DNA from 4 places in the Micromonospora sp. LOL_013 genome. Region 1 is predicted to be linked to each of the others. Evidence: riboswitches for the same ligand, from Rfam matches in the RefSeq annotation. Region 1 holds a riboswitch; each other region holds the start of a gene.
What was found. A riboswitch is a leader RNA that binds a small molecule or an ion and turns the genes downstream of it on or off. The one in region 1 is predicted to bind cyclic di-AMP.
Positions count from the first base shown of each region.

Region 2: it holds a riboswitch for cyclic di-AMP, as region 1 does, so the genes downstream of both, ACFHWS_RS21915 (NlpC/P60 family protein) here and ACFHWS_RS01955 (coiled-coil domain-containing protein) in region 1, are expected to answer to the same signal.
Region 3: it holds a riboswitch for cyclic di-AMP, as region 1 does, so the genes downstream of both, ACFHWS_RS20070 (NlpC/P60 family protein) here and ACFHWS_RS01955 (coiled-coil domain-containing protein) in region 1, are expected to answer to the same signal.
Region 4: it holds a riboswitch for cyclic di-AMP, as region 1 does, so the genes downstream of both, ACFHWS_RS06880 (coiled-coil domain-containing protein) here and ACFHWS_RS01955 (coiled-coil domain-containing protein) in region 1, are expected to answer to the same signal.

Region 1 covers NZ_JBHMIQ010000002.1:25,651-27,827, forward strand. The annotation lists gene ACFHWS_RS01955 (coiled-coil domain-containing protein) at 1-867, opposite strand, end outside; cyclic di-AMP (ydaO/yuaA leader) riboswitch at 872-1,002, opposite strand; gene ACFHWS_RS01960 (cation diffusion facilitator family transporter) at 1,171-2,079, opposite strand; gene ACFHWS_RS01965 (HelD family protein) at 2,125-2,177, opposite strand, start outside.
Region 2 covers NZ_JBHMIQ010000035.1:49,112-51,288, forward strand. The annotation lists gene ACFHWS_RS21905 (helix-turn-helix domain-containing protein) at 1-92, shown strand, start outside; gene ACFHWS_RS21910 (DUF6232 family protein) at 140-676, opposite strand; cyclic di-AMP (ydaO/yuaA leader) riboswitch at 1,150-1,281, shown strand; gene ACFHWS_RS21915 (NlpC/P60 family protein) at 1,292-2,177, shown strand, end outside.
Region 3 covers NZ_JBHMIQ010000030.1:57,134-59,310, forward strand. The annotation lists gene dcd (dCTP deaminase) at 1-67, shown strand, start outside; gene ACFHWS_RS20070 (NlpC/P60 family protein) at 228-1,166, opposite strand; cyclic di-AMP (ydaO/yuaA leader) riboswitch at 1,265-1,408, opposite strand; gene ACFHWS_RS20075 (NlpC/P60 family protein) at 1,666-2,177, opposite strand, start outside.
Region 4 covers NZ_JBHMIQ010000007.1:74,368-76,544, reverse strand. The annotation lists gene ACFHWS_RS06885 (glycoside hydrolase family 65 protein) at 1-17, shown strand, start outside; gene ACFHWS_RS06880 (coiled-coil domain-containing protein) at 75-1,091, opposite strand; cyclic di-AMP (ydaO/yuaA leader) riboswitch at 1,094-1,229, opposite strand; gene ACFHWS_RS06875 (potassium channel family protein) at 1,484-2,161, shown strand.

The DNA.
Region 1 (2,177 bases):
CAGGGCGTGCAGCGTACGGGGCGTGATGCAGCCGGAGGTGGTGGGGTCGTCGACGTTGCACGACTCGGCCGGCCAGGAACCGTTCGCGTTGCGCGGAGCCGGGGTCGCCGACGCGTTGGACGACCCGGATCCCGACGACCCGGATCCCGACGACCCGGAGCCGGAGGAACCGGATCCCGACGACCCGGATCCCGACGACCCGGAGCCGGAGGAACCGCTGGCGGCGGCCGCCCGTTCGGCCTCCTCCGCCGCCTGCTGCCTCGCCTGTTCCTCCGCCTGCTTCTCGGCGGCGACCGCGACGGCCAGTGCCCGCTCCGCCTGGTTCCGGCGCTGGTCCATGATGGTGACCTGCTTCTGCTGCTCCCGGATCTCATGCTCGATCGCGGCCTTGGACCTGGTCACCTGGTCACGGGTACGGTACAGCTCGCGGAGCTGCTTCTCCTCGTTGGCGGTCACCGCGCTCAGCGCCGCCGCCCGGTCGATGAACCCTTCCGGCGAGGTGCTGTTGAGTAGCGCGGAGACCGGGCCGAGCCGGCCGTTGCGGTACGCGCGGTCGACGATGTGCCCGACGTTCCTGTTCCGTTGCTCCAGTTCAGCACCGACCGTGTCGAGCTGCTCGGACAGCTTCTTCTGCCGGTCCTTCGAATGGTTGAGCGCCGCCTTGGCGTCGATCCAGCCCTTCGAGGCCGCATCGAGCTCCTTGCGCAGGCTGTCGGTGCCTCCCTCGTTGTCGACCCGGTCGGGCCGGTTGGCGGGCAGGGCGGCTCCGGCCGGCGAGCCGGTCGGGGTGCCGGTGACGGCCATCAGGGCGGCGGTCAACGCCGCCAATAACGTGAATCGGGTTTTTCTGTGGACTGTGCGCGACACTGTGCATTCCTTCCGTCAGCCGCCGACCGGGTTAGCTGACGGGTTCGGGACGGAAGATCCCTACCGCGTGACGCGGATGCACCCCAGGTACGTGGTTCCCCGGCTCGCCGTACGGCGATTAGGCGACGGCCTCCGCGGGCGCCGGAGGGGCGCCGCCCGAGCGGAGACCGGGGCCGAGACTACCGGCTCCCCGGGTCGTCGTCCCGGTATCGATAGCCATGTTATGTCTGGAAAAATCAGAAATATACGTATATCGTGGCTGTGACCGTCGCGGTAAGGTCACGAAACTTAAGCATCTGCTAATCACCAGTCGGCCGGTCCGCAGGAGTCGGCGGGGGCCAGCGGCTCGATCTGCAGCGTCGCGTGCTCGATACCGAACTCGTCGTGCAGGGCCGTCCGGGCGTCCCGCAGCACCGTGCCGATATCGGCCGACGGGGTCACGGCCAGGTGTGCCGAGGCCACCTCCATGCCCGGGGTGAGCGTCCAGACGTGGAGGTCGTGCACGTCGCAGACGCCCGGCACGATGGCCAGCCGGCGGTGGACCCGGGCGACCTCCACATGCTCCGGCGCCGCCTGCACCAGGATGCGCAGCGCGGCCCGGGCCAGCCGCCAGGTGCGCGGCAGGATGAACACCCCGACACCGACGGCGACCAGCGGGTCGGCGTACCACCAGCCGGTGGTGGCGATCACCGTGGCGGCCACCAGCACCCCCACCGAGCCGAGCAGGTCGCCGAGTACCTCCAGGTAGGCGCCCCGTACGTTGAGGCTCTCCCCGGCCCCCTGGCGCAGCAGGGCGAAGGCGACGATGTTGGCGAGCAGTCCGGCGACCGCCACCATCAGCATCGGGCCGACCGTCACCGGCTCTGGATCGGCGAACCGGCGGGCCGCCTCCACCAGGACGTAGAGCGCGACCCCGGCGAGCAGTACGGCGTTCGCCAGCGCGGCCAGCACCTCGAGGCGGTAGAGGCCGAAGGTTCGCTGCGGCTCCCCGGTCGGTCGCCGAGTCGCGGCTATCGCCGCGAGCGCCATGCCGATGCCGAGCACGTCGGTGAACATGTGCCCGGCGTCGGACAGCAGCGCCAGGGAGCCGGTGGCCAGCGCGGTGACCGCCTCGACGACCATGAAGCCCGCCAGCAGGGCGAAGGCGGCCCAGAGACGCCCGTAGTGTCGCTGGCCGGTGCTCCCGGCGCTGTGATCGTGTCCGACTCCCACGCCTGCCACCCTCCGTTGCCCGGCGTCTCGTCAGTAGACTAATGCTCACATAGCAATATGTGCAGTCGACTCCGGGTCGAGGCCGATGGTGACCAGCC
Region 2 (2,177 bases), on a different contig from region 1:
ACCGACTACGGGCGGAATCCCTGTCGCCAGCCGACTCGGTGGCGATGCTGCACGACCTCGCCCGGCGGCTGGACGGGCCGGACGCGGGCTGATCGACGTCGACCAGCCCGCCGACGACCGCGACGGCGGCCGGGCCCGCTCACCGCTGGTCGGGCACCCACGGCTCGATGGTGACCGGCTCGGACAGACCGGCCAGCCGGGAGATCTCCCGAGCCCGCATCAACGCCCGGCTCACCTGGCCGTACTGGCGTTCGTCGTCGGTGCTGAACAGCAGCAACAGCAGTCCCTGGTGACGGCCCCATAGTTCGTACGCCCGCGGCCGCAACCGGTCGCCGAGCCAGGCGACCGCCACCGGCACGAACGCAGCCGCCAGCATGGCGAGGTAGACACCCGCGCTGACCTCGTCCAACCCGCGGGTGTAGCCGACGGTCACCGCGACCGCCGCCAGGGTCAGGGCGGTCACCGCGATCACCCGGCCGGTGAGCCGGTCGCGGGCGCCTCGCGCGGTCCGGAGTTCGGTGAGGTCGCGGACGGCGAAACGCCGGCCGGCCACGACGAACCATTCACCGGTCACGCAGATGCCGGGCTGCCGGTAGAAGGTCCGTCCGACACTGGAGCCGGACTGGGCGGGCACCGGGGAACCGCGTCGGGGTGGGGTCTGGCGAGTAGCACGCATAGCTGCCTCCGAAGGGCTCGTGCGGCGCTGACCTTGCGGGTCCATTGTGCAAACAGCTAGCTACTCGATGGAAGGTGGTCATTCTGCCACCTAGCAGAATGACGTACGGCAGGCCGCGTCCTGGATGGCGAATCAGACCTTTTGCGGCTATTCATCCGGATAGCTTACTGACGACAACCGCACAGACCGACTAATGACGCATTATTCGCAATTGATCAGACGCTGTCCAATGACGACGCGCCGGAGTCAACCGGTCACGCGAAGACAACAGGAATGTTGCCCAGAGCAGCCAACCGTCACATCCAGTAACTGTCAACGGGCTCCGGCCAGTTCCATGCCACGGATCACGATCGCAGCACTTTCCGCGTCGCAACCTTGCGGCTAAGTTGGACCAGCTGGTCCGGTCACCAGTCGCCGGGAAGCGGTGACGCCGGTCCAGTGCCGCCGAATCGCCGTCCTGAGATTATCTGACGTTACAAACAGTGATCTCACGGTTGCGATCCGGGGACCCATCGGCAACTGGGGTGAATCCGCGGTTCACCGCGGTAGGGCGAACTTCCCGCCCGAATCCGTCAGCTAACCCGGTAGGCGGCGAGGAAGAAGGGTTCTGCGTTCTTGTCAACAGCGCGGATTCTGCTGCGCACCCTGATGCTGGCCGGCGTAAGCCTCGGCCTGGTGGTACCGGCGACCGCCGCGACCGCCCAGCCGACGGTCAGCGAACTCACGCAGCAGATCGACGAGGAATCCGAAGAGCTGGCCAAGGTCGTCGAGTCGTACAACCGGCTCAGGGAGGAGGCCAAGGCCACCCGGGCGGCGGCCGAGGAGATCGACGCCAAGCTCGGCCCGCTGCAGGCCGAACTCGCGGCAGCGCAGACCGAGGTCGGTCAGATCGCGGTCAACGCGTACAAGACCGGCGGGTTGAGCACCGCGAGCGCCCTGCTCGACGGCACCTCCGGCAGCTTTATCCACCGGCTCGGCACCCTGGACCACCTGGCCCGGGACCGGCAGCAGCGGCTCAGCGAGTTCACCAGCACCCAACTGACCTACCTGGCCGAGCAGGAGAAGCTGCAGGCGGCACTGAAGAAGCAGGACGCCCAGGTCAAGGAGCTCGCCGACCGCAAGAAGAGCATCGAAGCGGACATCGACGAGCTGATGGACAAGCGGGAACGGGCCTACGGTGCCGCGAGCGAGACCGGCTCGTCGTACACCGGAACCGTCCCGTCGGTGTCCGGTGCCGCCGGCTCGGTCGTCGAGTTCGCGTACGGAGCCATCGGCAAGCCGTACGTCTGGGCTGCCAGCGGCCCGAACGGTTACGACTGCTCGGGCCTGACGCTTGCCGCGTGGCGTACCGCCGGCAAGAGCCTGCCGCACAACGCGGCGATGCAGTGGGACGTGGTCGCGAAGATCGACCGTGGCGCACTGCAGCCCGGTGACCTGGTGTTCTACAACGGTCTCGCCCACGTCGGCCTGTACGTGGGCGGCGGCCAGGTGATCCACGCAC
Region 3 (2,177 bases), on a different contig from region 1:
CCAGGGACAGCGTGGACCCACTCCGAGCCGGTCCTGGCAGCGGTGGCGCACCTGGCCGACCAGCTGAACCGGCTGGGCTGTCGCAGCGCCGGCGCGCCCGCGGTGGGGAGGCGAAAGGCGCCCTCCCAAGCCGGGGGGAGACATGGGAGGGCGCCTTTCCGGTGGCCGGTGCTGCCGCTTGACGGGGGGATCAGCGGCACGCGCCAGGCCATGGGGAGGAGTGAGGTCTAGCCGGGCCTGCCGTAACTGTGCACACTCGAACCGATCTTGCGCATCTGCACAGGTTCGCCCGCCTGGGGGGCGTGCACGATCCAGCCGTTACCCACGTACATGCCGACGTGGGAGAGCCCGCTGTAGTAGAAGATGAGGTCGCCGGGGCGCAACTCGTCCCGGCTGACGTTGGCGGTCACCTGGCGCTGCCGGGCGGCGTTGTGCGGCAGCGCGACGCCGGCCTGCGCCCAAGCGGCCAGGGTGAGACCCGAACAGTCGTAGCTGCCCGGTCCCGCTGAACCCCAGACGTACGGCTTGCCGATCTGCGCACAGGCGAAGGTGACCGCCTTGCCGGCCGCACCGCCGGGGTAAGTCGCCGGGCAGGGCGCGGGACGCAGCGAGCCGAGGGTGTTGGTCGAGCCGTACGCCTCCAGGCGCAGGTCCTGCAACCGGTCAACCTCGGCGTCGATCTCCTTGGCCTTCGCCGCCAGCTGAGCCTCGGTGCTGGTCAGCTCGACGATCAAATCGTCGAGCGGGGCCTTCTTCGCGGCGTACTCGTTCCTGAGGTCGACGACGGCCTGCACGTCGCGGGCCTGCCGCCGGGCGAACTGGTCCAGCAGCTCGAGCTGGTCGGCGAGGTGGGTCGGCTTGCCATTGGTCAGGATCGCGTTGAAGACCGACGGACTACCACCCTTGTACGACCGGGCGGCGAACTCGCTGACCCGGTCCATCGCCAGGTCGATCTGGATCTGCAGTGGCTTGATCTTCTTCTGTAGTTCGTCCGCCTTCTTCTTCTTGGCGGCAAGGTCCTGCCGTACGGCATTGTGCCGTTCGATCGTTGGTTCGAGCTCGGCCCAGACCTCGTCGATCTGCGACTCGATCTCGGCGACGGTGGGCTGCGCCTGCGCCGGCGCTGCTACCAGCAGCAGACCGACGCCGGTGGTGGCGGCGACCAACGCGGAGAGTACTCGGCTAGGGTCGTGCGGCGATTTTCGCCGATGGTCGCGGCTGGACCACCGGAGGTATCGCCGAGGGGCGCTCGTAGCCACCGGACTCCTTCTCCCCAGACCGCCTACCGGGTTAGCTGCCGGGTTCGGGCGGAAAGGAGACGCCCTACCGCAGGTGGCCTGCGGATTCACCCCGGAAGTGCCGTGGGTCCCCGGCTCGCCGTCAGACGGCGATTAGGCGGTGTCAGGCCGAGGTCAACCCGGTTGGTTGACGTCCTCCCGACTCGACGATCCCCAAGAGTAGAGAGCGGCGTTCTCGCTACGCAAGCGAGAACATGGACTATCTCATTGAGTACACAGACGATTGCGTATCGTACATAGGCTGCCATCGCTCAAGCGTTCGAATTTTCCCGGGCGGACCGGCCCGTTCATACCGGTCCGCCCGTACGTTCGGCCAGCCAACGCGCGCCACTCAGATTGCCTCAGCAGGCTGGCTGACCTGCCACGATCAGCCGACCCGCTTGAATCCGGCGAGCGGCATGTTGTCGATGTTCTCCATCTGCACGGGTTGACCCGCGCGGGGAGCGTGCACCATCAGGCCATTACCGATGTAGATCCCCACGTGATGCAGATCACTGAAGAAGAATACGAGATCCCCGGGTTTGGCGTTGGCACGGCTGACCGAACTGCCCTGATTCCACTGAGTTCCGGTGTAATGCGTGAGGCTGACACCGGCACTTGCCCAGGCGTACTGGGTCAGGCCGGAACAGTCGAAGGCGTTCGGCCCGGTGGCACCCCAGACGTACGGCTTACCGAGCTGTGCGCAGGCGGTGCGGACCGCGGTTCCGGCGGCTCCGCCGACCGACACCGCCGGGCACGGGCCGGAGGCACCGGATCCGCCGGTGTAGCCGGTGGACTGGTACGCGGCGTTGCGCGCCCGTTCCAGGCGTTTGATCTCGGCGTTGATGGTTTTGCGCTGCTCGGCGAGCGTCTTGTCCTGTGCCTGCTGCTTCGTGATCA
Region 4 (2,177 bases), on a different contig from region 1:
CGGCGCGTACCGACTGACCACCTCCTCGTGCGGTGCCGGGCCGACCCGGCACCGCACGAGGAGAGGAGGTCAGGTCACAGCAGGGACAGATGTACGTGGTTGGTGTGGTCGCTGTTGGGATCGCCGTTGGCGCCGCTGTACGAACTCCAACCGGTGGTCGGTGACCAGAACTGGCGGTACCAGATGACGTAGAGGATGCCGAGCTTGTCGGCGTTGCGGACCAGGAAGGCGGTCAGGTTGTTGCCGTACAGCCGGTCGTCGCCGAAGGCGTCGCCGCCGAACCCCTGCTGCTGGGCGGAGAAGTCGCAGGCCCGCCCCTTGGGGTGCTCGAACGGCCCACCGGGGCGGAAGCAGGAGACGAAGCGGGTGAAGCCGGCCTTTTTCGCTTCGTTCAGCGCGTGCATGGTGCGCGGAGTGATGCAGCCGCTCGTGGTGGGGTCGTCCAGACTGCACGACTGGGACGGCCAGGAACCGTCCGAGTTACGCGGCGCCTGGGCGGCGACCGGCGAGGTGGCCGAGACGAACCCGTTGGTGGCGACCGCGCCGACCAGTTGCAGGGCCTTTTCGGCCTCTTCCTTCTGCCGGGCCATTGCCTCGAGTTGCTGTTCCTCGCGGGCCACTTCGGCGTCGATCGCGGCGACTGCCCGAGCTGCCTGTTCGCGTGCCTCGTTGAGCTCCCGAATCCGCTTGTTGTCGTGCATGGCGATCATGTCCAGGCCTTCGGCGCGTTCCAGCAACTCGTCCGGGTCCGCGCTGTTGAGCAGGACCATCACCGGGGTGATCCGGCCGAGACGGTACGAGTTGGAGGCGACCTGGCCGATCTGTGGGGTCAGCGCGGAAATCCGTTCCTCGACCTTTTCCAACTCGAGGTTGAGCTTCAACTGGCGTTTGCGGGACTCGTCGACCGCCGCCTTGGCTTCGACGAAGCCCCGGCCGGTCGATTCGAGCACTTCGCTGAGCAGTGGCGGGGCGCCTTCGTCATCCGGATCCTGAGCGGCGGCTGGCGACACTACGACGAACCCAGCGAGCAGGGCGGCGACGGCGGCGAGGGCCGCGGCCGTCGGAATCCGCCGGCGGAGGGGTGCGGTCATCCTGTTCCTTTCCTTGGCCGCCGACCGAGTTAGCTGACGGGTTCGGGACGGAACGATCCCTACCGCTGGCGCGGATTCACCCCGGTGGAGACGTGGTTCCCCGGCTCACCCCGGAGGGCGATTGGGCGGCGGTCACCGCCGGCACCGGTGGGCGCCGCCTGGCGAAGACCGCCGGCAAGCTTACCGGATTGGTCACCGGCATCAACACCTCGACAATCCTGACTGAGCTGGAAAAATCCGTTACCAGCCAACGACTTTCGGTGATGTCCACTTTCTGCGTTCGACGGCGTACGACAAGTCGTCAGGGGTCGGTATCGCTGCGCCGAGGTTAGCGGCTGACTACAGTGCGTATGAGGAAAAGCGGGAAAGTCGTAGCGTCGGACGGATCTTCGGTGAGAGATGACGATTCCCCGGTCGGGCCGCCGGACGCCGACAGCGTGGTGGTGATCGGCCTCGGCCGGTTCGGTGGCCAGGTCGCCCAGTCTCTGCTCCGCCTCGGCCACGACGTGCTGGGCATCGACGAGCATCCCAAACGGGTGCATCGCTGGTCCGAGCGGCTGCCGAGGGTGGTCGAGGCGGATTCAACCGATGACCAGGCGTTGCGCCAGTGTGGCGTCGCCGACTACTCCCGCGCGGTGGTCGGCATCGGCTCGGACGTCGAGGCCAGCATCCTCACCGTGGTGGCGCTGACCGAGCTGGATGTCCCGGAGGTCTGGGCGAAGGCGGTCACCGCCAAGCACGGCCGGATCCTCGCCTCGGTCGGCGCGCACCATGTGATCCTTCCGGAGGCGGCGATGGGTGACCGGGTAGCCCGCCTGCTGGCCAGTCGGATGCTCGACTTCATCGAGTTCGACGACGGGTTCGCCATCGCCAAGGTCTGCGCCCCGCCGGACGCCGCCGGCCGGACGTTGGCCGAGTGCCGGCTACGTCAGCGGTACGGCATCACGGTGGTCGGGATCAAGGAGCGGGACCGGCAGCTGAGGTACGCGGGACCTGAGACGTTGATCCCGCCGGATGCGCTGCTGATCGTCGCCGGGGCAACCACGGCGGTTCAGCAGTTCGGCCGGTGAACATGGGCGTGAACGC